One region of the Lysinibacillus sp. NPDC095746 genome, then DNA from elsewhere that is predicted to be linked to it. Evidence: riboswitches for the same ligand, from Rfam matches in the RefSeq annotation. Region 1 holds a riboswitch; each other region holds the start of a gene.
The links. A riboswitch is a leader RNA that binds a small molecule or an ion and turns the genes downstream of it on or off. The one in region 1 is predicted to bind cobalamin.
Positions count from the first base shown of each region.

Region 2: it holds a riboswitch for cobalamin, as region 1 does, so the genes downstream of both, ACIQ7N_RS10250 (ABC transporter substrate-binding protein) here and ACIQ7N_RS21985 (energy-coupling factor ABC transporter permease) in region 1, are expected to answer to the same signal.
Region 3: it holds a riboswitch for cobalamin, as region 1 does, so the genes downstream of both, cobT (nicotinate-nucleotide--dimethylbenzimidazole phosphoribosyltransferase) here and ACIQ7N_RS21985 (energy-coupling factor ABC transporter permease) in region 1, are expected to answer to the same signal.
Region 4: it holds a riboswitch for cobalamin, as region 1 does, so the genes downstream of both, nikA (nickel ABC transporter substrate-binding protein) here and ACIQ7N_RS21985 (energy-coupling factor ABC transporter permease) in region 1, are expected to answer to the same signal.

Region 1 covers NZ_JBIWGL010000044.1:5,298-13,296, reverse strand. The annotation lists cobalamin riboswitch at 380-564, shown strand; gene ACIQ7N_RS21985 (energy-coupling factor ABC transporter permease) at 976-1,722, shown strand; gene ACIQ7N_RS21980 (energy-coupling factor ABC transporter substrate-binding protein) at 1,724-1,996, shown strand; gene cbiQ (cobalt ECF transporter T component CbiQ) at 2,000-2,770, shown strand; gene ACIQ7N_RS21970 (energy-coupling factor ABC transporter ATP-binding protein) at 2,770-3,606, shown strand; gene ACIQ7N_RS21965 (S8 family peptidase) at 3,824-7,321, shown strand; gene ACIQ7N_RS21960 (glycosyltransferase) at 7,492-7,999, opposite strand, start outside.
Region 2 covers NZ_JBIWGL010000011.1:67,471-75,469, forward strand. The annotation lists gene ACIQ7N_RS10240 (adenosylcobinamide amidohydrolase) at 1-218, opposite strand, end outside; gene ACIQ7N_RS10245 (FecCD family ABC transporter permease) at 215-1,216, opposite strand; gene ACIQ7N_RS10250 (ABC transporter substrate-binding protein) at 1,213-2,178, opposite strand; cobalamin riboswitch at 2,433-2,615, opposite strand; gene ACIQ7N_RS10255 (acyl-CoA dehydrogenase family protein) at 2,916-4,583, opposite strand; gene ACIQ7N_RS10260 (class I adenylate-forming enzyme family protein) at 4,585-6,087, opposite strand; gene ACIQ7N_RS10265 (MerR family transcriptional regulator) at 6,080-6,469, opposite strand; gene argS (arginine--tRNA ligase) at 6,823-7,999, opposite strand, start outside.
Region 3 covers NZ_JBIWGL010000006.1:4,579-12,577, reverse strand. The annotation lists gene glnA (type I glutamate--ammonia ligase) at 1-1,098, opposite strand, end outside; gene ACIQ7N_RS06045 (MerR family transcriptional regulator) at 1,183-1,557, opposite strand; gene ACIQ7N_RS06040 (methionine gamma-lyase family protein) at 1,851-3,101, opposite strand; gene ACIQ7N_RS06035 (trimeric intracellular cation channel family protein) at 3,513-4,118, shown strand; gene cobT (nicotinate-nucleotide--dimethylbenzimidazole phosphoribosyltransferase) at 4,387-5,442, opposite strand; cobalamin riboswitch at 5,557-5,733, opposite strand; gene ACIQ7N_RS06025 (MarR family winged helix-turn-helix transcriptional regulator) at 5,971-6,420, shown strand; gene ACIQ7N_RS06020 (alpha/beta hydrolase family protein) at 6,535-7,999, opposite strand, start outside.
Region 4 covers NZ_JBIWGL010000026.1:55,273-63,271, forward strand. The annotation lists gene ACIQ7N_RS17990 (hypothetical protein) at 53-667, opposite strand; gene ACIQ7N_RS17995 (VOC family protein) at 835-1,248, shown strand; gene ACIQ7N_RS18000 (hypothetical protein) at 1,466-2,464, shown strand; cobalamin riboswitch at 2,587-2,779, shown strand; gene nikA (nickel ABC transporter substrate-binding protein) at 2,925-4,538, shown strand; gene nikB (nickel ABC transporter permease) at 4,610-5,563, shown strand; gene ACIQ7N_RS18015 (ABC transporter permease subunit) at 5,565-6,377, shown strand; gene ACIQ7N_RS18020 (ABC transporter ATP-binding protein) at 6,388-7,161, shown strand; gene ACIQ7N_RS18025 (ABC transporter ATP-binding protein) at 7,173-7,973, shown strand.

The DNA of each region.
Region 1 (7,999 bases):
ATATATCAAGTATGCCTCGGCATAATTCCGTGACAGCCGTGGAGGCTTTAACTTCTTTCAGCAGGTTCAGGTGTTTTGACACCCACTGAAAAGAACTTAAATCAGCATTCCTTCTATAGCTAACACTTCACTTTCGCTACAAAGGCGTTTGCTGAAAGAATTTTCATGTAATTTAAAACTGTTTCTATCATAGCTTATTTTTTTAAAATTTCAACATTACTTTCTTAATTTGTGACAATTTTTTTAAAATTCTATAGAAAAACGCGACATTCTTTTTTGTTTTATCTAAATTTTCGATATAGACTATCAATTTTAAATTTTTTCATAAAAATGATAGCATATATATGGAAATTCATGTTACACTTTGTCGTGAAATCTCACAACTTCATCTTTTTTCGGTGCGAATTGTTCAGCTTTTCGCTTAAAAGGGAAGCCGGTTCAAATCCGGCGCGGTCCCGCCACTGTACTAGGGAGTTTTATGGAGAATGTCACTGTCCAAAGGATGGGAAGACCTATAAAACGTTGAACTAAAGCCAGGAGACCTGCCGAAAAATATGTGATCGTTTCAACCTACGAGGATGGGTGTGCGGCTTAGCAGATTAGAATTTTATTTGCTTTTTTAGCTATGCACTTTTCCACTATCGGAGAAGTGCTTTTTTCATTCAGAAGAGAATCCGTCTCCAGGTAGATGAGTACAGATATGGTTCCAACCGGGTCAAAACACCTACTGAATGAAAAAAAGCCTCTGGCGGATGTCACGGACTTTGAAAGGAATGCACAATTCAAAATCCGGACGCATTGTTTATCTGTGCGAAAGCGAAGCGGCAGCTACAAATGTTTTCTGTAGCGAAAGCGAAGCGGCAGCTACAAATGTTTTCTGTAGCGAAAGCGAAGCGGCAGCTACAATTACGCCAAGGCCAAATTGGATCGATCGCATACTAATTCGAAAAAGTTAAAAGCTAGGAGGAGAGATTCTTGAAATTTTCAGGTTGGAAGCTTAGTTATTTCTTATTGGCATTTTTATTCGTGCCAAATCGTGCATTTGCGATGCATATTATGGAGGGTTTTTTGCCAATTGAATGGGCGATTTTTTGGTGGGTCATATCGATTCCATTTATTATTTTAGGATTACGTTCTATTCGAAAAACCATTGAAGAAAATCCTGAAACAAAAATGATATTAGGGCTATCGGGTGCCTTTGCCTTTGTACTATCTGCCTTAAAAATCCCTTCTGTAACAGGGAGTTGCTCACATCCAACTGGAGTTGGACTTGGAACAGTTCTTTTTGGACCATTAGCGATGAGTGTTATCGGGACAATCATATTATTATTCCAATCTTTACTGTTAGCACACGGTGGGCTTACAACATTAGGGGCAAATACCTTTTCTATGGCAATTATGGGCCCTATTATCGCTTACTATGTATTTAAGGGCTCACAAAAAATGGGATTATCATTTTCAGTAGCCGTCTTTTTAGCAGCAATGCTTGGTGACTTAGGTACATATGTTGTCACTTCAGTGCAACTAGCTCTTGCCTTCCCTTCTGAGGTCGGAGGCTTTATGGCTTCATTCACAAAATTTGCTGGTATTTTTGCGCTAACACAAATTCCTCTTGCTGTTAGTGAAGGAATTTTAACAGTGATTGTTATGAACTTCCTGAAAAAATACAATGTGAGTGAATTAAAAACTCTACGTGTTTTCTCAACAAAGGAGGCACACTAACATGAAAAAAAACCTACTGCTCTTAGCCATTGTTGTGTTTCTAGCAATTATCCCCCTATTTATTCAAAAAGGTGCAGAGTTCGAAGGGGCTGATGGCGAAGCGGAAGCAGCAATTAGTGAAATTGATGCTAACTACGAGCCATGGTTTGAAAGCTTATGGGAGCCACCAAGTGGTGAAATTGAAAGCTTATTATTCGCATTACAAGCTGCTATTGGCGCTGGATTTATCGGCTATTTTATTGGCTTAATGCGCGGCAAACATAAAGAGGGTTAAGCGATGTTACTCATTGATAAGTATGCTTATTTGAATAAATTAGCGTCTGTTCATCCGTTAGAAAAAATGACGTTATCCCTTGGACTACTTATATTGTCGCTTATCATGAGAGATGAACGAATTTCACTCATTACATTTTTTGTGATGAGTGCTTTTATCATTTTAGGTGCAAAAATCCCTGCAAAATATTACGCTAAATTGCTATTGCTACCCGGATTTTTTTTACTATCAAGTTTAGTGTCAATTTTAATTTCTATAGCGCCAACAACTAGCACGTTACCAACGTATATTTGGTCATTTTCACTTAATAATTGGACGATTTTTATCGGCAGAGCGAGCCTCGGAACAGCGCAACAGCTTTTTTTCATCGTCCTTGGCAGCATTAGCTGTTTGTATTTTTTAATTCTCACAACATCAGTCCAATCTATTTGTTACGTGCTTCGACAATGGCGAATTCCAACTCTATTTGTAGAGCTAGTAGAGCTAACGTATCGTTTTATTTTTATCTTTTTAGATAGTATGCAAAAAATTCATCTTGCCCAGCAGGCTCGTCTAGGATACAGCTCCCCTATACAGTGGCTTCGTTCGGTATCAATGTTAATTGCAGCTTTATTTGTCGAGATGTTCCAACGCAGTCGTGAACTAAACAATGCGATGGAAGCCCGTGGAGGCGAAACTGTTTATTGGCAAAACGATGTTATCTATAACACGAAAAATTGGATAGGTATTGCTACTATTTTTATACTCCTCATCATTTATGGAGGTTTTTTCTGATGACAGATTTATACTTTGATTTAACACATTTATCCTACGCTTATGCAGATGGAACTTATGCACTAACAGATATTACACTTCAAATTCCAAAGGGGAAAAAAATCGCTTTACTTGGTCATAATGGAGCTGGAAAATCAACGTTATTTCAGCATTTAAATGGTATTTTGAAGCCTACCGCTGGAAGTATATCCTTTTGTGGCAATGACCTGAACTATAGTAGAAAAGCATTAAAACAATTACGCCAACAGGTTGGTATTGTTTTTCAGGATGCCGACAATCAGCTTTTTTCTGGCACAGTTAAGCAAGATATTGCATTTGGTCCTTTGAATCTTGGCTGGACAACTGAAAAAATTGAAAAGAAAATTGCGTGGGCCGTCGCTCAAACCGAAGTCGAAGCATTGCTAGATAAACCGATCCATTTTTTAAGTGTTGGACAGAAAAAACGTGTCGCAATGGCAGGAGTACTTGCAATGGAACCATCCGTTTTATTATTAGATGAACCAACAGCTGGACTAGATAATTATTATAGTGCACAAGTTTTACAGTATTTAGAAACATTAGAGAACGGTGAACGAACAATTTTACTGGCAACACATGATATTTCATTAGCTTATGAATGGGCAGATCAAATAATCGTGATGGAAGCTGGGACAATTATTTATAATGGAGATCCAGTTGCAATGTTCTTCCAAGAAGATTTGCTTGAAAGAGCCCATCTTGAACGACCATGGGTCTTTGAAATGGCCATTGCCTTGCAAAAGAAAAAGTTATTTAAAAAAAACATTAAAATGCCTCGTTCGAAGGAAGATTTGCACAGACTTCTTGAGCAGCTTTAAGATAATTTGTTCATAGTTAATTGAATCTGTGCTCCTACTCCCATCTCACAAATCGAGTAGAATGTTTCGACCACTCTTCTCATATTTTTATAATGGGATAAATATGAGAAGAGTGGTGATTTTGGAAAAATATATACTTATTACGAAACTTTTCTATCAGTCATCCGTATTAGTATAGATGTCACAAATATTTGGCACACTCAAGGAGGGAAAACAGTTGAAAAACTGGAAGAAAAAATCAGTTGCTTTAGTAGCATCTGCAGCACTAATGGTTCCTGCTACTTCTGCCTTTGCTGAAGCGCCACAAAAAACAGCGAAGAACCAAGAGTTAGTGAAAGTAGCTAGCAATAAGGATCAAACATCTAAGAATCAAAAAGAATGGATTAGTCAGGATACGATTATCGTCAAACATTCCGGTCTTGATAAGAATGTGCACAAAAAAATTGGCGCAAAAGTGATCCGCTCTATTCCTTCATTAGGATACGATGTTATCCAACTGAACAAAGGAACAGATTTGGAAAAAGCAGTTTCATACTATGTGAAACAAAAAGGAGTTAAAAAAGTATCTCCAAGCTACGTGTATCATTCCTTTGGCACAGAAGTAGATCCAAAGAAACAGGATATGTACCATTTGAGTCTACTTCAAATTGATAAAGCTCTAGAATTAGCAGGCAACAATGATGTAAAAGTAGCCGTTATCGATGGTGGTGTGGATTTTAAGCATCCAGATTTAAAATCTCAAGTGTTACCGCCATATAATGCAGCAGCCCCAGCCAATAATCCTTATCCAAACGACCACGGAACACATGTGGCTGGAATTGTTGGTGCAGCAAAAGATAATGGGATTGGAGGCCATGGGATTAATCCAAACGCTAAGATTCTTCCAATTGATGTATTTAACGGAAAAGAAGGTACTACCGATTACTTCATAGCACAAGGAATCCTTTACGCGATTGAGCAAAACGCAGATGTTATCAATATGAGCCTTGGCGGCTATGGAGAATCTCCATTAGTGAAGGAAGCTGTTCAAAAAGCGATTGATAAAGGCATTACCGTTGTAGCAGCTGCTGGAAATGAATCGACAGATGAATACTTCTTCCCTGCTTCATTCGAAGGCGTTATTAGTGTAGGATCTACGAATGAAAGAAACAAACTATCAAGCTATTCAAACTATGGTCCATCAGTTGACCTTGTAGCTCCAGGTGAAGACATTTACAGTACAGTTCATGATGAGAAAAAAGGATCATCCTTTGTAAAATTTAGTGGAACATCGATGGCTTCTCCTGTTGTTGCAGGTGTGGCATCCCTACTAAAATCAAAATATCCAAATTTAAAGCCTTATGAAATAGAAGCTATTCTCGAAATGACCGCAAAGGATTTAGGTGAAAAGGGCTATGATCTGACATATGGACATGGCCTTGTAGATCCTGTGAAAGCATTACAGTTTAATATTAATAATCTACCAAAACAGTATTCTGAAACAAAAGAAGAGCGCTTGAAAAACGCAAAAGTCCTTAAAAAAGATATAGTAAATACTGAAAAAGGTGAATTCAAGTTACCAGACGAAAAGAAATGGTACAAGGTGGAGCTAGATGCAAATGAGTATGCTCAACTGACATTAAAAGGTGCAGACAAATATGATTATGCATTTGATTTATACTTCTACCCTGAAGGTAATAAAAAAGAAGTAGAACCAATTAACGTCAATGATGTACGTGTAGGCAAGCAAGAAGGATACCTATATAAAGCAGATCAAAAAGGAACCCTTCTTATTGGCGTTAAAGATCATAATGGCAGCTATAGCTCGAAAGGTAATTCAAACTACGTATTCACGGCTCAAACAACTAAAAAATTACCAATTGATGCTTTAGATATGGAACATATGGCGAAGATTGAAAAATTCCCATTCAGTACAGCCGGGAAAAACTATACCCTACTTTCTGAAGATCATCTAGGTGATAAAGATTATTTTACATTTTCAGTGAATGAACCAACGACACTGAAATTTGATTTAGCTGGGATTCCAGGTGTTTCTGCTTCTATGGAGCTTTATCTAAAAGAAGATTTAGTTAATGTTCCGTCAGAGGAGGAAGATGATGAAGGATTAAATGAGGCCTACCCAATCCGAGCATCTTACGGCACGGATAAAGGCGATGGCGTCAACTTAGTTGTCGATGCTGTACCTGAGGAAGAGTATGTAATAAGCGTATCTAATGAAAACGGTATGAATTTTTCACTTGATATGTTCTTTGGCGGCGGTATTGAAACTGAGCAAACTGTTAGTGAATCCATCATTCCTTACACATTAAAAGGTGAAGTCGTTACCCTTCCTAAGGATGAAGACGGACTTTCATCAAATGGCGGAATGCAAGAAGACAACGTACAAAAGGAAATTTTACCTTTAACGGAGTATAAAGCAAAGAAACGTAATCAACTAAATGATTTCATGAATATATTCATGAATCCAGATGCTATGGGACAACCGGAAAATGTTGACCAAATCATGAGCCAAGCAATTCGTTTTGATATTGGTAAAGATCAAAAAGCATACTTCCAAACAGAAGATGATCAAGATTACTTCGCATTTACAGCTAAAGAAGATGCCGTATATGGTTTCCAAATTCAAAAGGGTTTAAACCAATCTCCAGCCGGTACTGTATTCGAATATGATGAGGAAACAAATGAATTAATCCCAGTTTCTTCATTAACGAATGATATGGGGTTACTCAGTCTACTTTTTGGATCAGCAAGTGATCCAAACGATGCAAAGGCAATTGCATTGAAAAAGGACAAAACATATGTAGTACAAGTGATGAATTTTGGTGATCGTTCTGCTGAACCATATACACTTAAAACTAGTAAAATGGCAGCAATTCCAGAAGACGATAATAGAAGTAATAACACACCAACCACTGCAACAACGATAAAACCTGGTATTACTTATAAAGATCATCTCATTTATCAAGATGATACTGATTTCTACTACTATAAACAACAGGGGAAAGATGAAGTCATGAGTCTTCTTATTTCTTCTGTACCATATACTAAAGAACAGCTAGCTCAATTACCTAATGAACTTCAAAATGACTTGAAATTTTCAGGCTCTATTATAGAAGATACAAATGGTAATATGGAAATCGATCCACATGAAATGGCTACTGAAATACCATTTGGACAAGGTGAAGACCTACTTCAAATGCTACTTGGTCTTGGAGGAACAACAGATGTAAATACTTCTTTTAAAGCCAAAAAAGATCACGGTTATTTTATTGTTCTTAACGGAAGCAATGTAGGACAAGTATCAATCCAGCCATATACTTTAACTTTGTTTGATCATAAAAAACAAGATGAGGATGCAGATTCTAAGTTAGTTAATGGTATACCGACAAAACCAACTGTACTTACGAAAAAAGATGATAAATGGGTAGCTACTCAATATTTAAATGCTGGTGTTCCATTTGGTGATAAGGACTATTTTGAATTTAATAACGACAGCAAACGCAATGTGTCCTTCTCTCTTCAAACAGAAAAAGCACTAGATGGTGTCATCCGTATTATTGATGCAAAAGGAAAAACAGTTGAAACTTTAGATCTTTACGGAGCTGGAGATGCTGAAGTAGGTACAGTCGAACTGGATAAAGGCACTTACTATATTGAAGTAAGTGAATATTACGGCAAAGCTAGTACTCAACCATATACACTTGAAATAAAATAAGATATACCCTTGGGCTGAAAAACGAACTTTTAAGAACAATAGACTTTTCAGTTGAAGGTAGTGTAATAGCTGCAAGATTTAAGTTTTCAAAAAAATGAAGGTTTATCCCCTAGATGATGAAAAATCTAGGGGATTTTTTATATAGAGATGATCTACCCTTTCTATTCGACCTAATTTAAACTTGGCTTTTCCCCTAAATATTGTGCCACCTTTTGCACAATATGCTTCCAATTTAATTCCGCCCTTGCGAATGCTTGGAGATGTTCACACGTATCCCCTAGTAAAGCTTCCTGTTTCGTTACTTGCTGCAATGTCTGCCCAACACCTTCCCAATCATGTGTCGGATGAATTGTTCCATAGCGTTGATTATGAGTAATATCCAAAGCCCCATCTACATCAGTCGAAACAATGTAACAACCATTCTTTGCAGCCTCAGCAAATACATGAGCATAGCATTCTACTAAAGAGGTAAGGCAAAAAATTTTAGCCTTTCTATACTCCTCCTCCAATTGCACCTTATCATAAATCGGTCCCAAAATAATGACCCGTGCCGCAAATGGGTTTCCATCAAGTACGTTCAGCAGCTCCTGTCTAAACGCCTCTGACATGGGACCTACTAACCGAAATTCCCAATCTGAAAGTTGTGCAGCTAAAAATGCTTTGACTGCTAAAAGAATT
Region 2 (7,999 bases), on a different contig from region 1:
AATGCACGAGCATTGTAAGAGCTGCTACTTTTACCATCTACTAATATAGTGCCTGCAGTTGCTGGCAGTATACCACTTATTACTTTTAACAGTGTGGATTTCCCGCTACCATTCGGCCCTAAGACCCCTAGTATTTTACCTTTTTCAACTGAAAAACTTATATCCTGGACGATAGGTACGTCTTCATAGCCGCCGGAAAGATGTTCAACAACAATCATGCCCGTACCCCCTTGCTTCTACGTTGCTTGTAAAAAATGTAGGAAAAAACCGGTGCCCCAATAAATGCAGTAATGACACCAATCGGTAGCTCTCTTGGCATAATAATTGTTCGTGCTATTAAATCACAAATAATCAGCAAAGTTGCCCCATTTAAAAATGATAATGGCAATAAGTGTCGGTGATCAGAACCCCAAACCATTCTCGTCATATGAGGAACGACTAAACCAACAAAGCCAATCGTTCCAGAAACAGCTACCGCAGCTCCTGTCAACATGGATCCACCCACTAAAATAATATATTTACTGCGCTTAACATGAACACCTAAATGCTTCGCGCGTTCTTCTCCATATAACAGCACATTTAACTCGCGTCTCTGTGTCCAAAGCAAAATGGAGCCTATTATGACAAACGGGATAATCATCTGAACATAAGGCCAACCACGCATCGATACTGAGCCGAGCAGCCATCCGATAACTTGGCGAAGCTCTTCACCAGATAATGCAATCATTAAAGAAATTAAGGAACCTAAAAATGAACTAAATATAACTCCCGTTAAAATTAGAGTTTCCATTTTTAACGAGCGGTCTACTATTCTAGCAAAGCCCATAACAGCTACCATCGTTAATATGGCACCTATCATACTAAAGGTCGGCAATGTAAAATGACCTACTACAGGTATTGATATACTAAAAAAAATCGTCATAACTGCGCCAACTGATGCACCAGAGGAAACACCTAACGTATAAGGGTCAGCCAAAGGGTTTTTTAATAAGCCTTGAAAAGCTGCCCCTGCAATTGCAAGTGACGCCCCTACAAGCCCCGCAAGCAAAACTCGAGGTAATCGAATTTTCCATAAAATATTGGCGGCTGTTTCATCAGCCGCCTTATTCCACAATACTTCTAGCGGAATATGAACCGAGCCTATCGCCACGCCACACCAGATGCTAATAATTAGAAGCGTTATTGCTGTTACATAGGCTACAATTTTTTTACTCATTTAAACGCCTCAGGGTAGACGGCCTTCCCTAATTCCTCAAGACCATCTGCTAAACGAGGACCTTGACGACTTGTTATATTTTCATCCACTTGTACTATGGCTTTATTTTTCACGGCAGAGATTGTCTCAAAGCCTGCACGTTGTGGAATTTTCGTTAAAATATTAGGTACGTAATTATATGCCACAACAATGACATCTGGATTTTTTGCGATAATTTGTTCAGCATCAATTTTATACCAGCTATTTGAATCTGCTGCCACATTTTCGGCATGAATCATTTCTAACATTTCATTCATAAATGTACCTTTACCAGCTGTATAAATTTCTGGCTCATCAGACGACTCTACAAAGACTTTTTTCGCCTCAACACCGTCAAGTTTTGTTTCAACTTCTTTAACTTTTGCCTTCATATTTGCAACAATTTTTTTAGCCTCTTCTAGTTTTCCTGTTGCACGACCAAGCTGTTCAATTGTTGTGTAAGTTTCATTAAAGTTTTTTGCATCCGCTACAACAAATACTTTTACACCTGCCGCCTCAAGCTGTTCAATAGCTCCTTTTGAATAACCCATACCCGACGCATGCGCAAAAACGATATCCGGCGTTAAAGCAATAATTTTTTCAATATTATAATCCATACCGCCAACCTTTTCTTTTTTAGTAACCTCTGGTGGATAGTCGTCATTATCTGTCACACCAACTATTTCATTATTTAAGCCAAGGCCAAATAAAATTTCTGTGTTACTCGGAATGAGTGAGACAATTTTTTCAGGAGGTGCCTCTAGCGTAATATCCTTGCCTGTAGCATCCTTTATCGTCATTGGGAATGTTGCTTGGTCTACTTTTGTTGTCCCTTGTTGCTCAGAAGATGACGGCTTTTCATTTGTCGCCTCTTTTGTATTACATGCAGCAAGTAAGCCAATAGCCAAAAATGCTGATAACCCTATTTTCCAAATTTTCTTCATGTGAATCCTCCTTAGTCTATTTGTGCATATAGTTGTTATTGTTTTTCTGATTTATCGATACGTTTTAGTTTTTGATCATCTAACATTGTAGGGGTATATCAACATCGCGAACTTCTAACCAACATTCGCCCATGTTTTCAAATTTATCGACATTCATCTTCCAAAACAAATACCCCTCATCAAAAAATAATGAGGGGGTCAAATTTGCACAAAAATACATATACAAAATCCACCATCCTATCCTCGTAGGCTACAACGTGTTTTCTATAAAGGCAGGTCTCCTGGCTCGTGCTTCATACGCTTTTTCAAGCCTTCCCGAAATTTTCAGTGGCGCAGATTGAAAAAACTCACACATACAGTGGCGGGACCGCATCGGAATTACACCGATTTCCCTTTTCACTTTACTTAAGTAAAGAACCTTTATAATATTCAGTTGATTTTATTATACATGAAAATGAAAGAAGTCGCCTCCATTCGAGACGACTTCTAAACAATCCATTATGCCTTGGCATAATTGCGTCCGGGATTGGCTTTGTGCTTAGGCCTGCGTGATGCAGGTCAGTTAGCCGTTATCGCATGGATGCGATGATTTTAGGCTAACATCCCATGTGAACTTCTTTCCGATTCCGTGACATTCGCCAATATGATGTTGGTCACTCAGTCGTCGCCACAGGACGTGGCGTTCTTAGACCGAGTTCCTCTATTTCAGCAGGTTATTTGGACACTACCCAAATAAGTTAAACTATATCCGAAAAATACTGTACCGTTTTCATTGGTGCACCCATTTCTCGCAATGCCCATGTATTCTCTAAATAAATATCTGCTAGCTTCTCATATTTGCCGCCGAATTTTTGTGCCCATTCGACTGCTACCACACTTTCATATAAATGCGCCATTTTCTCTGCGACCTTTTTTGCTTCAAACGATTTTGTTGCATCATCTAAACGACTAAATGTTTGCAAAGTTGAATCTAGTTTTGCTAATTGATCCACAACAATTTCAACTAATGGACTGCCAGCTAGTTTTTCTAGACGTTCTTCCATGACACGAATAAACATTTCGTGCGCATGAAACTTATCAACTAAGCGAATGAGCTCTAAAGCTAAAATATTCGCAGTCCCTTCCCATACAGTAAGTACTTGTGCATCTCTTAATAACCGAGGTGTAACAAAATCTTCAATATAGCCGTTTCCGCCATGTAATTCAATGGCTTCACTAGCATAATGTACAGCTTGCTCTGCCGTTTCTTTTTTCATGATCGCAATATACAAGCGGTTTAAAATAATATCTTCTTTATTCCCTCGCCCACTAGTTACTTTATCGTACAGCTGAATAAGATCAAAAACTGTGGCAACTTCTACATGAAGCTTGGCAGCGAATTTCCCTAGTGTATCCTGGATCATAGGATATTGTGTTAAAGGTTTACCAAAGGCATGACGATTTGTCACATAATGCTTCGCCTCTAAATAACCGCGGCGCATAATGCCGATAGAAGCAACCGCATTGCAAATTCTTGATAAATTAAGCGCCTCCAGCATATAGTAAATCCCTTTATTTGGGTCACCGACAACATATGCTAGTGCACCATCAAATTCCACCTCACCAGAAGGCACTGCTCTAACGCCAAGTTTATCCTTTAAACGCCGAATGCGCAGGTTATTAACTGTGCCATCCTCATTTCGCCACGGAACTGCAAACAATGTTAAGCCCTTTGAGCCTGCCTGAGCCTCTTCCATGCGCGCCAATACCATGGTTACTCCACACATTCCTGCGTTAGATGCAAAATATTTCTCCCCATATAAACGATACTGATTGCCGTCCTGTCTTGCCTTCACAACATTCGCTCCAACATCAGAGCCACCTTGACGCTCGGTTAAAAACGTAGCCCCCTCATATAGCTCTGTCTCTCCTGTTGCACAAACATGTGGTAAAAAGCGCGCTTTCACCTCGTCACTTGCATAATGATCAAGGAGATAAGCCGTTGCCATTGTTAACGTAACAGGACAGTAAAAGCCTGGCTCAGCATGTGATAGTATATAGCCTTGAGCAAAGCTATAGACATAGTTACCCTTTCTACCTAATTGCGGAATATCCTTATGCACATAGCCAACAATGCCGGTATTGTATGTCTCTTCAATTGTTTTTTTGTAGCCATCATTGACCCAAACCTCTGACACTTCTTCACCATAGGCATTATACCTTTGTAATCGAGGTTCACCCTCTCTATCAGTATGCTTGGCTCTCACATCAATATCTCCAGCACAAAGTTCACCAAAATCTGTTAGCTCACGTTTTGCATAGTCCACAAACTCTTTATCTAGCATCATTTCTAAAACTTTATGAAGTGTATCATTTTCGTTAAAAAAGTTTGTTGTTTTCATTTCTTCCCGCTGTAAAACTTTCATGCTATCTCACCTCTTGCCCCTTCAAGGATTGTTTTAGTATTTTGCCCGATGCATTTCGTGGTAACGCTTCCACACGTTCAAAGATGCGTGGAATTTTATATTTAGCAAGGTGCTCCTCCAAATAAGCTTTAAGTTCGTCCTCGTCAGTTTCCGTTTTAGCGGCATAAACAGCCTTCACCGTTTCTCCCCACTCCGGATGTGGTACACCGATTACAGCCACTTCAAATATCCCCTCATAGCTCAACATATGATCTTCTATTTCTTTCGGATAAATATTCACACCACCTGAAAAAATAACATCCTTTTTACGATCGACAATCCAAATATAGCCGTCCTCATCTATGCGAGCTAGGTCACCTGTTTTCAGCCACCCATCTATAAATGCACCCTTTGTGGCAACATCATCCTTGTAATAGCCCAGCATATTACCCTCACCGAATAGCACGATTTCTCCTACGTCACCCACACTGACATCTTCTCCATTGTCGTTAATAATCCGTAGCTCCGCCCCAAGTGGTGCACGCCGACCAATGCTCCCCGCCTTCGTTACATGCTCTTCACCAAACAATATTGAACCATTTGGACCAGCCTCTGTTAATCCATAGACACAGGTTACATGATCCGTTCGGAAAGCTTTTTGGATAAAGCGAATTTCATTTTGCGATAACGGCGCTCCACCATAAACCCACCATTTCATCGATGATAGATCAGCTGTTTGCAATCTTGGCATTTGGGCGGTTAACAAATAAGCAACAGGTGCTCCGAAGAAATGCGTTGTCCGTTCCTGCTCAATTGAATCTATCAATAAATCAGGTGTAAATGTTGGCGTTAGTATATTGGTCGAGCCTACAAGTACTCCTGCCATTAAAAATAAATGTAATGGGGCTGAATGCGTCAATGGCATCATAAGAAGAATCCGACTTTCTGGCTTTACTTCCATTTCTATTGCAATCATTTGCGCTACAGTTAAAATATTGCGATAGCTAAACAACACGCCCTTTGGTTTTCCCGTTGTACCCGACGTATATAAAATCGTTGAAACGTCATCTTCATTCAATTGGCAATCAATTGTTTGACTGCTTGCATGTTGAATAAGCGTTTCATAATTTAGCCAACCAACCTTCTCTTGACCTGTTTTGATTTTTAAAGGAACTATCGTGATGTTTTCAACTGCTGCAAAAATTGCCTCATGCACGAGAATAACTTTAGCATCAGCATGCAGCGCTACATACTCAACCTCTTGCAGCGTAAATTTCGCATTTACCGGAACGACAATGGCTCCAATGCGCTGAATAGCAAAATAGCTAACAACAAACTCTACAACATTTGGCATAAAAATAATAACTTTGTCACCTTGCCAGACCCCCTGCTCTACCAAAGCATGACTAAGACGTGTCACTTGCTCATCTAAATCACGATAAGTCACACGTCTGCCCTGACAAACAACCGCTTCACTCATAGGGTACTTTCGCGCATTACGTGCTAATAAATTTGAACTATTCATCATGCATCTCTCCCTTTAAAGTCGCTAATTTTCCTGTAAATATGCCTTGTAATTGCTGTAACTCCTTTTTCATCTGTATAAGCTCTGCAATTTTGCTATCAATTTCTTGTATTTTTTGCTCCCCATATTCGACCGTGCGCTCCAACTGCTGAATGCCCGTGCGATCATCATCAAACAGCAATACCATCTCCTTGATCTCCTCAAGTGAAAAACCGTACCGCTTCCCTCGGAAAATAAGCTTAAGCTTCGCTAATTCTTTTTTTGAAAAGGTTCGCTGATTAGTAGATGATCGATTAGGTTTAAGCAGCCCTAGTTCCTCATAATAACGAATTGTCCGTGTTGAAACATTAAACTCCTTAGCCACTTCTTGAATCGTCTTCAACACCATCTCCCCTTTCCGTTTTCCATCAGTATATCATTGACGCTAACGTAAACTTCAACAAGATTTCTGAATTTTACAGAAAATTATAGTTTTAGAGAGATGAATCTGATTATTTTAGGGATTTTATCTGGCGCTTTAATGGTTCTATCCATGATATTGGGGGTTCTATCCGTGATATCGAGGGTTCTTTCCGTCACTTGGGCGGTCTCTTCCGTCGCTTCGACTATTCTTTCCGTCGTCCCGGCTACTCTTTCCCTCAACCCGGCCACTCTTTCCCTCGCCTCAACCGCTCTTGCTTCCTGAAACAAAAAACCCCCGGCACATTGTCGTGCCAGGGGCTAGAAAGACGATTATTACATTTTTTCCGGTGCAGATACGCCGATTAAGCGTAATGCGTTGGCAATTGTTGTACGTACAGCAGTAATAAGGGCTAAACGAGCTTCTGTTAGCTCTTTATTTGAAGCATCTAACACTTTTTCAGCGTTATAGAAGCTGTGGAATGCAGCTGCTGTTTCTTGAATGTAGTTGGCGATACGGTGTGGTGTACGGTGCTTCGCAGCATCTGCTACCACTTTCGGGAAGTCGCCCACTTTTTTCAGTAAATCAATTTCTTTTTCTGCAGTTAACAGCGTTAAATGATCTGTTGTTGCAGCAAAGCCTTGCTCATTCGCTGAGCGTAAAATTGAAGAAATACGTGCATGCGCATATTGTGCATAATACACTGGATTTTCATTTGATTGAGATACAGCAAGATCAAGGTCAAAGTCCATGTGAGAATCGCCCGCCGTTTTCACGAAGAAATAACGAACTGCATCTAAGCCAACCTCTTCTACAAGCTCACGCATTGTAACAGCGTTTCCTGTACGTTTAGACATTTTGAACTTCTCACCGTTTTTATAAAGTTGAACCATTTGGATGATTTCTACTTCAAGTGTATCACGGTCGTAGCCAAGCGCTTGAATAGCAGCCTTCATACGTGGGATATAGCCGTGGTGGTCAGCTCCCCAAATATTAATTAATTTATCGAAGCCACGTACAATTTTGTCCTCATGGTAAGCGATATCTGGAGTCAGGTATGTGAAAGAACCATCGTTTTTAATTAACACGCGATCTTTATCGTCACCAAATGTTGTTGAACGGAACCAAGTAGCACCGTCTTCTTCAAATACATGACCATTTGCTTTCAGTTTATCTAACGCTACTTCAATTTTGCCGTTTTCGTATAGTGAAGTTTCTGAATACCACACATTAAAGTTTACACGGAAGTTTGCAAGGTCTGTTTTTAACTTGTCTAATTCTAACGCTAAACCATGTTGACGGAAGAATGCAAAACGTTCTTCAGCAGATTTTGCTAAAATTGCATCGCCATGCTCGCCTGCTAGTTTACCAGCGATTTCAATTATATCTTGACCGTGGTAGCCGTCTTCTGGCATCTCAGCATCCATTCCTAAAGCTTGCTTATAACGCGCTTCTAGTGAATACGCTAAATTATTAATTTGGTTACCCGCGTCATTAATGTAGTATTCACGA
Region 3 (7,999 bases), on a different contig from region 1:
TGCTGGAGGTGTTAAGCTACGGCGAATACCTTCAAGACCAGCTTCTAAAATAACAGCCATCGCTAAATATGGATTAGCAGATGGGTCCACAGAACGTACTTCTACACGAGTTGAAAGACCACGTGCTGATGGAATACGGATAAGTGGTGAACGATTTTGAGCTGACCATGCTACATAACATGGCGCTTCATAACCCGGTACAAGACGTTTATAAGAGTTAACTGTAGGGTTTGTCACAGCTGTGAAGCCTTGAACGTGAGCAAGGACACCCGCCATGAATTGCATCGCTGTTTCAGAAAGACCTAGTTCAGTAGATTCATCGTAGAATGCATTCTCTTTACCTTTAAATAATGAGACATTGAAGTGCATACCTGAGCCTGCTTCACCGAATAATGGTTTTGGCATAAATGTAGCATGTAAACCGTGTTTACGAGCAATTGTTTTAACAACTAATTTAAACGTTTGGATATTGTCACAAGCTGTAATTGCATCTGCATATTTAAAGTCAATTTCATGTTGTCCTGGAGCTACCTCATGGTGAGATGCTTCAATTTCGAAGCCCATTTCTTCTAACTCTAATACGATATCACGACGGCAGTTTTCGCCAAGATCAGTTGGTGCTAAGTCGAAGTAACCACCATGGTCGTTTACTTCTAGTGTCGGTTCACCTTTTGCATCTAATTTAAATAAGAAGAATTCTGGCTCAGGCCCTAAATTGAAGCTTGTGAAGCCCATGTCTTCCATTTTCTTAAGGATACGTTTTAAGTTATTTCGTGGGTCACCAGCAAATGGCTCGCCTTTAGCAGTGAATACATCACAGATGAAACGTGCTACTTTCCCTTTTTCAGAAGTCCAAGGGAACACTACGAAAGTATCCAAATCAGGATATAAATACATATCTGATTCTTCGATACGTACGAAGCCTTCAATAGATGAGCCATCAAACATCATTTTGTTTTCTAGAGCTTTGTCTAATTGGCTTACAGGAATCTCAACATTTTTGATTGTGCCAAGAATATCTGTAAATTGTAGACGAATAAAGCTTACGTTTTTTTCTTCGATTAGACGTTTAATGTCCTCTTTTGTGTATTTACCCACAGTTTTCCACACTCCTATAAAATGTCTAGCTTTTTTATCATTACCCTACCCTATTAATAAAGTAATTAACGATGTTGCTTTTTATTAATAGAATCGAGATAAATCCCCACGACGGATGGATGATTTTTGCATGCGCTGCGCTTGAAGCATTTCCTCACGCATGATGCGACGCAATTCTGAGTCACTTAAATTTGGTTCATCTGTTGAAACAGGTTCATTCTTTTTAGCGAACAGCTTTTTAATTTTTGCCATGTTCATACCCTGTTCCAAGTAATCTTTTATTTCTAGCAATACATCGACGTCATTTAATGAAAACATTCGACGGTTACCTTCTGTTCGGTGCGGCTCAATTAAATGGTGTTCTTCATAATAACGAATCTGACGTGCCGACAGCTCGGTCAATTGCATTACGATATTCATAGATAATAACGGCATAGTTCGTCTAATTTCACGACTCATTTAAGTCCCCTCCAATACCTGCTAATAATATAACGAAAAATTTACACTGTCAACCACTCATGTAAGGTTTCCTGACATGAATTAAAATAATTTTTTCGAAATGACTAAAAATTATAAAAAACGAAGATTATTATCCTAACGTGGAGATTGATTTACGTTCCGACTTGGTGCTTCCCCCGGGGCGTCCGATGTCTTAATTACATTTCTACGTTTTAAAAAAATGATATCTTCAACATTTCATCTATAAATAAAAAACTATTCAAAATAGAAATTTTGAATAGTTTTTTATTTACCTATTTTTGGATTTTTTGAACAGCACTACAAATTGCAAATTTTACGTGTTCGTATGTTAACCCACCTTGAATAAATGCTGTAAATGGCGGACGAATAGGACCGTCTGCTGTAAGCTCAATACTAGAACCTTGAATGAATGTTCCAGCTGCCATGATGACATCATCCTCATAGCCAGGCATATAAGCGGGCTCAGGTGCATAATGCGCATTAATTGGTGAATTCGCTTGAATTTCACGGCAAAAAGCAATCATTTGTTCCGCAGTTTGGAAAGAAACCGATTGAATTAAATCTGTACGATTAGCATCATAGCTTGGTGATGTATTCATACCAATTTCTCCTAGCATAGCAGCCGTGAAAATCGCACCTTTTAAGGCTTGAGATACAACATGTGGTGCAAGGAAAAATCCTTGATAGAAATCACCAAGCGTATTTAATGTTGCTCCTGCTTCAGCACCTATACCTGGTGATGTCATACGATAAGCACATTTTTCTACTAAATCTGCACGGCCAGCAATATAACCACCAATTTTCGCTAAGCCACCGCCAGGATTTTTAATGAGTGAGCCTGCTATTAAATCAGCCCCAACCTCTGTCGGTTCCTGTGCCTCAACAAATTCACCGTAGCAATTATCAACGAAAATAACTGCATCCGGTGCTAATTCACGGATTTTTGCACACATGTCTGTAATTTGCGAAATGGTAAAGGATGGGCGTGTTGCATAGCCCTTCGAACGTTGGATAGCAATCATTTTTGTGTTTGGTGTAATTGCAGCTGCAACACCTTCCCAATCGATCGCTTGATTATCGATTAAATCCACATGGCTATAACCGATTTTATAATCTTTTAACGAGCCAGTATCTTTATCGCCACCATCAACTATTGATTGTAATGTATCATAAGGCTGACCCGAAATATAAAGTAATTCATCACCCGGACGTAGTACTCCGAATAAGCTAAGTGTAATTGCATGTGTACCAGAAATAATTTGCGGACGTACAATGGCAGCCTCCGCTCCAAAGACCTCTGCATAAACTCGTTCTAGATTATCACGCCCCTCATCATCATAGCCATAACCATTAGACGGGTGTAGATGATAGTCACTTACTTGATGCTTTCGGAACGCGGCAAGCACTTTTTGTTGATTGAAGAACGCCATGTCTTCTACCTTTGCATGAAAAGGGCGTACCTTTTCTTCTATTTTAGCAGCTAATGCTAGTGTTTCTTCTGATAAATTGGTTGTAAAAGTCATACTGTTCTTCTCCATTTCACATTTGTTCAAATCTTATCTTAACAATTTGCGAGCTTGCCTGCAAAGCTTGCCAATTTTATTAAGTACTAAGATCAATTATGACTCATAATTGCGTGACATCCGACGGAGGCTTTCATTTCTTTTTAGCGATGTCTTTTGTGCCAAGGCACAGATGTTTGGATACCCTGAAGTAACTTAAATCCGCATTCATCTCACCACCTATAGAGCTGGAATACTTCTGCCGAAAAGAAGTTAAATTACGAACTTAATCTTTTTAATTTTGCTATAATAAATTATTTAGTATCTGATAATTCCAAATTATAAGTCGATGCTTTTTTTTCGAAAACTTGTAGATACAGTAACTAATCCACAACAACATAAAATGATTTATTCACATAAGGGGTGAAAGGGTTGGCTTGGGAGGTTTTTAGTATCATTGGCACAATTGCCTTCGCAATTTCCGGGGCAATAATTGCAATGGAGGAAGAATACGATTTATTCGGTGTATATATACTCGGTATCGTAACTGCTTTTGGTGGTGGAGCTATACGAAACTTACTTATAGGTTTACCTGTAACAACACTGTGGGGGCAGGATAGAATGTTCCAAATTGCCATTGCAGCTATTACGCTCTTTTTCTTATTTCCACATCGACTCATTCAGCATTGGCATCGTTGGGGCAATGTCACTGATGCTATTGGATTATCGGCATTTGCGATTCAAGGTGCCCTTTATGCTGTGAAGCTCGACATGCCTATTAGTGCCGTTATTGTAGCTGCTGTTTTAACAGGGTCAGGTGGTGGAATTATTCGTGATTTATTAGCTAGACGACAACCATTAGTCCTCCGCGATGAAATCTATGGTGTTTGGGCAGCATTAGCCGGGCTTATCATAGGACTTCAACTATTTTCAGGGGATATCTTTTTATATGTATTATTTGGTGTGATCACAGTACTTAGAATACTTTCATATATGAAGAAATGGCGTCTACCGTTACGGAAGTTGAATCGAGCATAGTTATACTGTTGCATAATAAAAGCCCAAATCTGAGATTTGGGCTTGAATTTTTAAATTCATTTTTTCTTAGCGGTTCTCTCCATCACTTTGACCGTTCTATTCAACGACTTTGGCTGTTCTATCCACGATTTTGATGGTTCTATCCACGACTTCGGCTGTTCTATCCACGATTTTGATGGTTCTATCCACGACTTCGGCTGTTCTATCCACGATTTTGACGGTTCTATCCATGACTTCGTTTATCACACACCGTGATCTGCAAATAAAGTTACTTTTTCAACAGCAACATTGCTTCTTCTAAAGTAGCCATATTTTTCATCATAGAGCACGCTGCGTCCAAAATAGGAAAGGCTAAAGCTGCACCAGAGCCCTCCCCCAATCGCATATTCATCTGTAACATCGGTTCAACTCCGAGCATTTCAGCGGCAATTTTTGCACCTGGTTCTTCAGAGGCATGCGAAGGAATGATATAGTCTTTTACGTTAGGTTCAAGTTCGTAAGCGATAAGGGCAGCGATGGTAGAAATAAAACCATCAATAACAACAGGTTTACGATGTGCAGCGGCAGCAAGTATCACCCCAGCCATAGCGCCTATTTCTAATCCACCAACTTTTGCAAGAATATCTATAGCATCATCGCGATTTGGTTTATTTAATGCAATAGCATCATAAATGACTTGTACTTTATGCGCTATCCCCCCTGGTCCAACACCTGCACCGAAGCCTGTCACTTCATTCGGATGACATTCACGAAGAACCGATAATATGGCAGCACTTGGTGTTGTATTACCAATACCCATTTCACCTGTCCCGAGTACATTTATCCCATTTTTTATTTCTTCCGTAGCTACTTCAATTCCTACTTCAATAGATTGAATGGCTTCTTCCCTTGACATAGCAGGTCCCTTTGCCATATTGTCCGTGCCATATTTAATTTTTTTTACGATAACACCAGCATCAAGAGGAATATCTTCTTTTACGCCAACGTCAACTGTAACAATTTTTGCATCTGTGATTTTTGCGATAGCACAGACACCAGTTCCTCCTCTAGGAAAATTTAATGTTTGAAAGACTGTCACATTTTGTGGATTAGATGTCACCCCTTCATCACAAACACCATGATCTGCTGCACAGACAATAATTGCTTTATTATCAATCGCAGGAAATAGTTCGCCTGTAATTCCGGATAGTTGCACAGCAAGGGCCTCCAGTTTCCCCAAGCTTCTAGGTGGCTTGCAAAGTGCATCTATGCGTTCCCGTGCCTTCTCCATCATTTTGTAGTCAGCACTTTGAATGTTGTGAATCGTCTGTTGTAATAATTGCATTGAAAATTTCCCCTTTCTTTTTTGCCCTTGTAACTTGAAGAATGATTTAGAGAAAAAATAAAAAGCCTGTAGTTTATTCCATAACAAATAAACTACAGACTTTTCCATCGTCTATATAACCGAAGCAGATAGGCAGGTCTCCTGGCTCAATTTCAACATTTCATAGAGCCTTCCCAGAACGATGCTAGTGGCATTCTCTATGAAACTCCCTTTTACAGTGGTGGGACCGCTAAAGCTTTTCACTTTATTCCCTATTCTCCCGCAATGGGCACCTAATGCTTTTATGCAATTACTTTAAATCTACGTCAAAGTAGTTTTTGTGTCAATATATTAGTGGAATTGTATATTTCTATGACTAGAAAGCGAAATATTATATTTACGTAATGAATCAAATGTGTAAGGTTCTATTTAAACAACTATGATTAGAGATAGTTAAATTTTTATCTTTAATAATTGACAAATATATAAATAGTTAAGTAAAATCAACTTAATTATAAACCTTTAAAATGAATTAGGGATGATACATCTGTGCATGACTATTTAATAATTACAGACAAAATTAATCAAAAATTCGAACAATTCAAGTTGTTAGTTTTACAAGAAACCAAAGAGGTTGAGGAACTAGCGAACTTTCACTTAACGCCTCAACAAGAAATTATTATGTCTTATATCATTCACCATGAGCCGGTCATTGCGAAAGATATCGTAAATCATTTTGATATTTCCAAAAGTGCAGTTAGCCAAGTAATTTCAAAGCTCGAAGAAATGAAAATGATCTATCGTCAAGAGAATTCAATCAACCGTAGAGAGACCTTTATTTATCTTGGGGATAAGGGCAAAGAGTTTCATCAGCTTCTAAAAAAAATTGACGACATTCTTGTAGAAAAATATTATTCGAAAGTAAGTCTAAAAGAGTTAAAAAATGTTCTTGATACATTAAGTAAGATTGTCGAGACTAAAAAAGACAATGAGCGTTAAGATATAGTCTCCTTTATAGTAGGTGGACAAGCAATCGCCTCCATCTACTATAAAGGAGTTTTTCTTTTTGGATGTCCTACACGGAGGAGAAAACAACTGTTCAGTTAACAAAACTTAGCTATTTATTTTTTCATCCGTTAAATCACTTTTTATATTAGTTTTATAATAGTAAAACTTATCTTCCATTTTCTCTTTAGTAAGCAATACATCAGAATCTGCACCTTTCACATAGTGATCAAAGAAAGCCAATATATATCGATTCATTACTTGATGAAATTGATTTACGTCAATATTCCATGACAATAAAGGAGATAGGAAGGGGAAATCTGTAAAAGTATAATGATCTCCTGCGATAAAAGTAAGCATAAAAGTGTCTCCCTTTATTCCCTCTTTATAGTGAAAATCAGCAAGCTCTGTAATTTTATTATGATACTTTTGAAATTCCTCCGAGGTGATATTCGTATATTGAATTTCTTCATCGGATAGATAGAGATAGTCTTCATTTAAAATAAACATAAAAGGTTGTTCAAAACCTGAGATGGCCACCGGTTCATGTAAAGGTCCATCTATGTTGATTCCTGCAGAAATCCTGCTATCATCCAACAATGCTTGAGCAGCTGTCGAACCTCCATATGAATGGCCAAATATACCGATTTTGTCCATGTCCATCTTTCCAGTAAACAAACCTCGAGGATCCTTATCATTTATCATTGATAATTGATCTAGCAAATAGCTCATATCTTTTGATCGTGTTTTAACATCTTTTTCGTCTTCAATAGTAAATGAATAAGAATATGCGTCTGTTTGATTCATGATTTCCCGACCATCTGGGAACTTCGTATAGGCTGCATCATTCATATGGTCAACGCTAACAACAAAGTATCCATGACTTGCTAATTCCTCCATTTGGGAGTAACTTTGCATTCTAGTACTGCCAAAGCCGTGAGAAAATAATAGAACCGGATATTTATCTTCTTGATTGGATACTGCTATATCTTTTATGCTGTTAGTTTGTCCATACTTCAAATACTCAAATAAAAAACGCGGAACAGAAAAAATGAATTCCATTGTCCCCGACCATTCTTCGTAAGGAAAGGATTCATAACGACTATCCTTCGCATCATCTTTTACCTCTGCTGGATACCATATTTGTATCATTAATTCATGACCTTTTTGTTCCGAGTCATGTCTCGATTCGTCTATCAAATACCTTGAGTTCATACCTACTTCAAAAGGACCTAAAGGCTTTGGAAGATGAAATACAGGCATGATCGTGACTAAACCGAAGCTGCTGAACGAATAAATGAAAATAAACCAAATATATAAAAGCTTCTTGACCTTCCTTTTATTTTTTTTCGCTCTTTCAATTGTGGCTTTTTCTACGTTACTTTCTATGAATGGCTTCATTGTGAATACAGTTAAAAGAATAAATAAAATGTAGGTTAATCCCATTTGCCATCGGTAACCCTCAAGCCCCAAGTGAATAACCAAAAGAATAAGCGCGATGACATTAGTGATTACTTTTACTTTCACATCAAATCTAAAGAGAAAAGAACAAAGCCACAAAATATGAACTGCA
Region 4 (7,999 bases), on a different contig from region 1:
TGCTTGTCTATATTTCACTAAAGCCCGCGTTAGCTAACAAGTAGGAATGAAATTAATTAGGCTTAATGTATTCTCCTGTGGAAGCATTAAAGCCCATTTCTTTCATTTTTGTTTGGTCACTATTCCAACCTATTATTAATAGAATAGTAACATTTCTCTCTATATCTTTTCTAAGCATAAAATTATACCCTTTAGCCCAGTTTTCACCTGGATAAATACCGCCGATTTTTAGAGCTTTTTGAAGCAATTCAGGTGAATCATATTGAATATCTTTCATTTGTATAAACTCTTTTTTAGGGTAAGGAGAAGTACCATCCCTCGTTACATCATTTGTATAATCTATTTTTCCGTCATGAATGGTTACTAAAAAAACCTTATTCGTTTCTGGCACTCCAAACAAAATATTCCAATGCTTTCTTTTGCCGTTACTTCCAATTGATTTCCTACGCTTATCTAAATCAATATTTATTGCATCTATTAATTGAGCATTTTTATTCCATTTTAATGCTGGTGGATTTGCTAATTCAATCGCTTGTTTTATTGATAATTCTTGCTGCTCATCGACTTCAAATGTATCTTTAGTAAATTGTAGAGAACTAGCAGATACTAGCTCAACAGCATCCACTGGAACGAATAAAAGTAAAACAACAAAAACAATTCTTTTCATGTTCTCAAGCCCTTTTTAAGTGTATTGTTTCCAAACCTTATTCAAATATTCTACGTCGTTAGTAAAAAAACATTTGTCGAACAATTATTTCAATGACAAAAAGGGATATATTGGATTTTGTAGAATACTAGTAACCAACCTAAAATTTTTAATCAGGAGTGAGGGAATTGGAAGTTACGCAGCAAAATTCGTTATTCAGTAGGATTGGCTATCTCTATTTACCAGCTAATAATATCGATGAAACAATTGAATGGTACCAGAATAAGCTAGAATTTAAGCTTAAAACACCAAAGTTTCAGGATGATATTGGTTATGTAGCAGTATTAACACCGCCCGAAGGCTATGTTGTATTAGTCCTTGTAGAAACAAAGGATCATACAACAGCAAATTTTTTACGCGATGGTCGCCTGTATCAAACTTTTACGTTGAATTGTCCAGATCTAGAATTTACACATACCTCATTAAAGAATAATGGCGTAGAAGTTAGTGAAATTATTTGGCGTGGAGAAAATGCTAAATACTTTGTTGTTACCGACCCATCAGGTAATCATATTGAGGCTGCTTGGTCTATATGGGATTAAGTGATAAAAGTTGGTGCTTAGTACAAGAAGAATGATTAAACTTTTTCTGTAATCAAGTTTTTTTCGATAAGGTTGTTGCTAGCTAAAGGAGCAGATTAGTGAAAAAAGAATATATAAAAATAGTCAATTGTAAAAAATGCAGATGAGGTGAGGTAATGGTGTAATTGTTGTTTGATCACCAAAATGGCTTTGAAAATTGATATAGAGTGGTGATAAAGTGGACAATGCAAATGAAAATAAGCGAATTCTTTATGCGGTTTTCGAGAATGAAATTCAATTGCCTATCTTAGATATTACTCATCCCCTTTTCAACGCAAGTATTGATGAACAGGCGTATCATTTGAGCTGTCTTAAGTCAGCCAGGAGCATTGAATCATTAAAAAAGATGCCTGGCTTTATCCGCAACATCTTTGTGAAAATGTCGAATGTTGACAATTCCTATCTTAGCGGCATGCGTACTTTGCTGTACAAACTTGGCCCCGGCTTAAGCAAAGGGATAAAATTAGGTTTCCGGGATAAGTGGGCGGTGAAGCAAACTTCTTTTATGGGACTCCGAATCAGGCTGAGGGATCTTTGTCGGCGCCAGTCGGAAATTTTGCTACCCCAGCTTAAGCAATTCCCTGAACGGAACCTTTGTTTCTTCAATATCGCTGGAGGGGCCGCTACCGACAGTATCAACACCCTAATTCTCATTCAAGAATCGGACCCAGAATTACTTAAGGAACGTAAGATTGAAATCAATATTTTAGATATCGATACTTATGGCCCCAATTTTGCCAAGCGATGCATCGATGCTTTGAAGCAGCCAGGGGAACGCTTTCATGACCTGGACATTGCCCTCAATATTATTTATTATGACTGGAGTCAACCAGAGGCATTATTAAAGATGAGTTTAGAACGTTCCGACTGGATTCAACTCTGTTCATCGGAGGGTGGTCTATTTGAGTACGGTTCGGATGCAGCCATCATTGAAAATCTAAACCATTTCTATACTAACTCCCCGGCGGACGCTCGGGTCACGGGTTCATTAATTTTCGACCGGGCGCATGTAAATCCGGGATACCTGGGTTTTACAGAGTTTATTGGCGTGCAAATCCAATATCTTGGGCTAGAGGGATTGCAGCGGATTTTAACCCAAACCTCGTGGGTTTTGGAAAAATCCCATGAAATTGATACGGTCTATACGTTGTTTTCATTAAAGAAAGCTGACATATGAAGTAAAACAGGCCAAGGTTAAGCTACCTGGCCTTTGTGTGTTAGCCATTACTAGTAGGTTTTTATTATATTCAGAAAATAAAATTGACGCGAACATTAGAGCATGATATGTTTAATACTAATTTCATAGCAACCATTACAAGTTTGAGTGAAATAAGCTTTCATTCAATTAAAAGGAAAATGGGTGTAAATCCCATGCTGTCCCGCAGCTGTAAATGAGGAGTTTTGTTTCGATAACCACTGAGAAATTACTTGGGAAGGTGAAGCAAAATTATGATTCATGAGCCAGAATGCCTGCTTGTAAAGAGATTCATTGATGATCTACGAAAGATAGGGAGATGGATAGAGGCTTACTTATAGTAAGTTATTCTGTCCTTATTCTTTTGGAATAAGGTTTTTTTATGCCTTCTTTCAATCTTTAGATTCATTTAGTGCACCACAAACAAAGAAGGAGACATAAAATGAGATTGACAAAGTATTTACTACCTTTCACGCTTATTTTGATGTTCAGTTTACTCACTGGCTGTACAAGCAATGAAAAGGGAGAGACAGCATCGAAAAAACAGACAGACGAAAAAATGATAACGATTGGGTGGCCATTAGATGTAGGTCCATTAAATCCCCATACATATTTACCAAATCAAATGACAGCACAAGCAATGGTCTATGAATCATTGGTTGAATATAATGATGATGGAACGATTACGCCGAAACTAGCAGAAAGTTGGGACATCTCTAAGGATAAAACCTCTTATGTTTTCCATTTAAGAAAAGATGTTAAGTATTCTGACGGAACGTCTTTTAATGCAGACAATGTGATTCGTAACTTTCATGCAGTTTTAGCAAATCGTGATATGCATTCTTGGATGGGCATGGTTAATCATATTAAAGAGGTTGTGAAAGTGGATGACTTTACAATTCGTTTGCAATTGGATGAACCCTATTACCCTGTCTTAAACGAACTTGCCTTCGTAAGACCTTTCCGTTTTTTAGGTGATAATGGATTCCCTAAAGGTGATGCGACACAAGATTCAATCCAAACACCAATTGGGACAGGCCCATGGGTATTAACAGAATACAAAAAGGATGAATACGCTTTATTTAGTCGCAATGAAAACTACTGGGGAGAAAAACCTCTTGTAGAACAAATAAAAGTAAAAATTATCCCTGATTCAGAATCTATTTCGTTGGCCTTTGAAAATGAAGAATTAGATTTAATATATGGTCGTGGCATCATTAGTTTAGATAACTATACGTTTTTAAAAGATAGTGGGAAATATAAAACTGCTACGTCTGAACCTTTATCCACACGTGCGCTACTGTTGAATACACAGTCAGGTCCGTTAGCAGAATTAAAGGTACGTCAAGCGATTCAATATGTAATCAATAAGGAACAAATGGTTGACAGTATTACACATGGTACTGAAAAAGTGGCCAATACACTATTTTGGGATGCTGTGCCTTATGCCAATATTAATTTAGCGCCAATTTTATATAATCCGAAAAAAGCGCAACAATTGCTAGATGAAGCGGGATGGACGCTACAGAAGGGTGAAAAAATTCGCTCTAAAAACGGACAGCCACTAACATTAGATTTAATCTACATTGCAACAGATGCGATTCAAAAGCCAATGGCGGAACTCATGCAAGGTGAACTAGCAAAAATAGGGGTACAATTGAATTTAGAAGGCGCAGATGTGATGGTAGGTCTGCAAAAATTAATGGATAATCAGGTTGATATTAATTTCTGGCGTACAAATGGACCACCAACAGATCCACATAGCTTTGCTAATGAATCAGCTACACCAAACGCTAATGGTGTCTATGAAGCGAAATTAGGCTTACCAACTGCCAAAGAAATCGATACTAAAATTCATCAATTATTAGTAGGTACAGATGAAAAAGAGCGCGTGCAACTTTATACGGATATTTTAACAATGTTCCATGACCAAGCACTATTCTATCCTATATCTTACGAAACAAATAGCATGATTTATCAGCCATATATGAAGGATTTTGCGCCACGTGCCTCTGAATATGATCTTCCATATGCACAAATGGATAAAGAAAAATAAGTATAGAAGAGAGAGTATGTCGATCAAAGACAGCTCTCTCTTTATCATAGGATTGATTAGGAAGTGACAGCATGTATGAATCGACATGGATGTTTTGTTTAAAAAGAATTTTGACATTGCCGTTTGTATTATTTGGCGTATCCATCCTGACCTTTGTATTTATTCGTTTCGTTCCAGTAGAACCTGCGGAGGTCATTCTTAGATTGGCAAGAGTTGCGCCAACAGCAGAAGCCATTCAAGCATTGCGTGAAGAACTTGGAACAGACAAACCTTTTCTTATTCAATATTTACTATGGATAAAAGGCGTTTTGCATTTAGATTTTGGTACATCTTTTGTTAGTAAATTACCAGTAGCACATGAACTTTTCGCTAAATTACCAGCAACCATTGAATTAGCTGTTGCTGCATTTGTGTTAATTTTAGGATTAAGTATGCCATTAGGGATCATAAGTGCCTTGTATAAGCATTCCATCATCGATAAAATCATTAGACTATTGACGATCATGAGTGTTTCGATTCCAACATTTTGGTTAGGTTTTTTACTACTATATGTATTTAGTTTGAAATTAGGGATTTTCCCGACAAATGGAAAGGGCACACTAGCTCATCTAGCTTTACCCGCACTCGCACTAGCTTTACCAACAATTGGACTATTCGTTCAGTTTATCCGTACAACCATCATTGAAGAATTACAACAGCATTATGTTCAATATGCACAGCTAAGAGGATTAAAAAACTCTGTGATCCTCGTACGTCATGTTTTGAGAAATGCTATTATACCGCTATCTACTGTGTTAGGTATGACGCTTGGTAATTTACTAGGTGGTGCAGTAATTGTAGAACAGGTTTTTAGTTGGCCGGGACTCGGGAGGTATTTAATAGAATCCATTATTAACAGAGATTACCCAGTTGTACAATGCTATGTATTGATTATTGCTGTCATCTATGTGCTTGCAAATTTATGCACAGATGTATTGCATCGTCTATTGGATCCTCATCTGATGATGAAGGACAGGAGAGATTGAAGTGAGTCTATTACATAAAGAACGTGCAAATGTTAAAAGATTATTTAGTCTAACGATACTGCTGGTCATTGGCTTGTTGGGACTGTTTGCGCCAATTTTAATGCCCCATGACCCTTTAGCGGTCGATATATCAAAGAAATTTTTAGGTCCAACATGGGACTATCCATTAGGTACAGATCATCTAGGAAGATGTGTTTTCTCACGATTGCTTTTAGGTGTTCGCTATTCTTTAGGATCTGCGCTCGTTATTCAACTAGTAGCCATTCTTTTAGCAATCTTACTAGGTGCTTTTGTTGCGCTAAAAAGAGGGATGATAGATTATGTATTTATTCGAATATGTGATATTTTATTAGCTTTTCCTACACTTGTCCTTGCATTTGGACTTTTAGGTTTATTAGGTCCTAGCTTAAAAAATGTGTTAATCGCACTTGTTTTTACACAATTTATTTATTATTCAAGACTGATAAGAAGTTTGTTTATTGGGATGAATGAAAAAGATTTTATTCAAGCAGCAAAAATCAGTGGCACTTCAGGAATCAAATTAATCATACGCCATTATATCCCCAATTTACTGCCACCTATCGTAACAATTGTCGTATTAGATATAGGAAAGGTTATTTTAGAAATCGCAGGTTTTTCTTTTATTGGACTTGGCGTGCAGGCCCCCATCCCTGAATGGGGAATGATGGTGAGTGAAGGAAAACAATATATCCGTCAACATCCTGAGTTAATGCTTTATCCTGGACTTGCCATCGTCTTTGTTGTGCTATTATTGAATTATTTGGCAAGTAGTTTCAAGAATCTTGACCAATAAAGGGGGATTTATGGAGAAAGTTTTAGAAGTGCAAGACTTAACGGTAAAAATCGGTGAGAAAAATATCGTAAGCTCTATTAATATGACAGCCTATAAAGGGCGTGTCTTAGGGATTATAGGGGAAAGTGGTAGTGGAAAGACGATGCTTTGCCACGCCATCATGCAATCATTACCGGCTTCGGCGCAAATTACGCAAGGCCAAATTATCTACCAACAAGAAAATTTATTGAATGTATCAGCCACTAAATTGCGAACGTATCGTGGAAGGCATCTGTCGATGATTATGCAAAATCCGTCTATCGCTTTTGATCGTATTCAAACAATCGAAAGCCATTTTCGCGAATCATTAAAAGCTCACTTTGTAATGACTAAAAAAGAAATGAGACAGATTGCCCTTGATGCTATGGATAAAGTCAATTTACCTAATCCAGAACAGCTTTTGCACTATTATCCTTTCCAATTAAGTGGCGGAATGTTACAACGAATGATGATTGCTTTGTCATTGGCGATACAAGCTTCTGTCTATATTGCAGATGAGCCAACGACAGCCCTTGACACAGTCAATCAAAAACAAGTATTAACATTATTTCATCGTATTCGTTCGGAAACGGAAGCTGCTATTATTCTTGTAACGCACGATATTGGTGTTATTGCTGAGCTAGCTGACGATGTAGCCGTGATGTATCAAGGAGAAATAATTGAGCACACGAATGTCTATGATTTTTTTGATGCACCTCAGCATCCCTATACTAAAAAACTTTTACAATCGAGAATTATGTTTTAGAGGTGAACAATATGACGCTGCTAGAAGTGAACAATATAGAGATGCAGTATGGTCACAAACCATTCATGTTCAAACGAGGACGGAAAGCCCCTGTATTACAAGAGGTGACATTTTCGCTTCAAGAGGGTGAATGTTTAGGAATCGTCGGTCAAAGTGGTTCAGGCAAAAGTACATTAGGCCGCATTATTTTAGGAATTGAACGACCAACAAAAGGGGAGGTTCTATTTCAAGGTATTAATGTTTACGAAGCAACGAGTAAGCACAAAAAAATAATTCGTAGAGATTTACAGGCGGTCTTTCAAAATAGCTATCATTCATTTAATCCGAAGCAGACGATTTTTGAGATAATAGAAGAACCTCTCCTTAATTTCGAACGCTTCAGTAAAACAGATAGACAACATAAAGTAAAGGAATTACTAGACTGCGTGGAGTTAGAATGTTCAATTGCTCAAAACTATCCTTCACAACTTAGTGGCGGGCAACAGCAACGTGTCAACATCGCAAGAGCTCTTGCTTTAAATCCAAAATTGATTGTCTTAGATGAAGCCATTAGTAGTCTTGATATGATCTTGCAGAAGCATATTATACAATTACTTCAAACACTTCAAAAAGACAGGCAACTTGCTTATATTTTCATCTCTCATGACTTACAAGCAACACGTTTTATGTCAGACCGAATCCTCGTGATGCAGCACGGTCAGCTAGTTGAGGAGATTGGGAAAGATGGAGCATACAAGCATCCCGCATCTCTAGAACTTTACAATGCTATTTTGCCATCGCATCCCCGAGAACGAACTATTAAAAATACGTAAACTATTACGCTAGCAACTATTCGCAT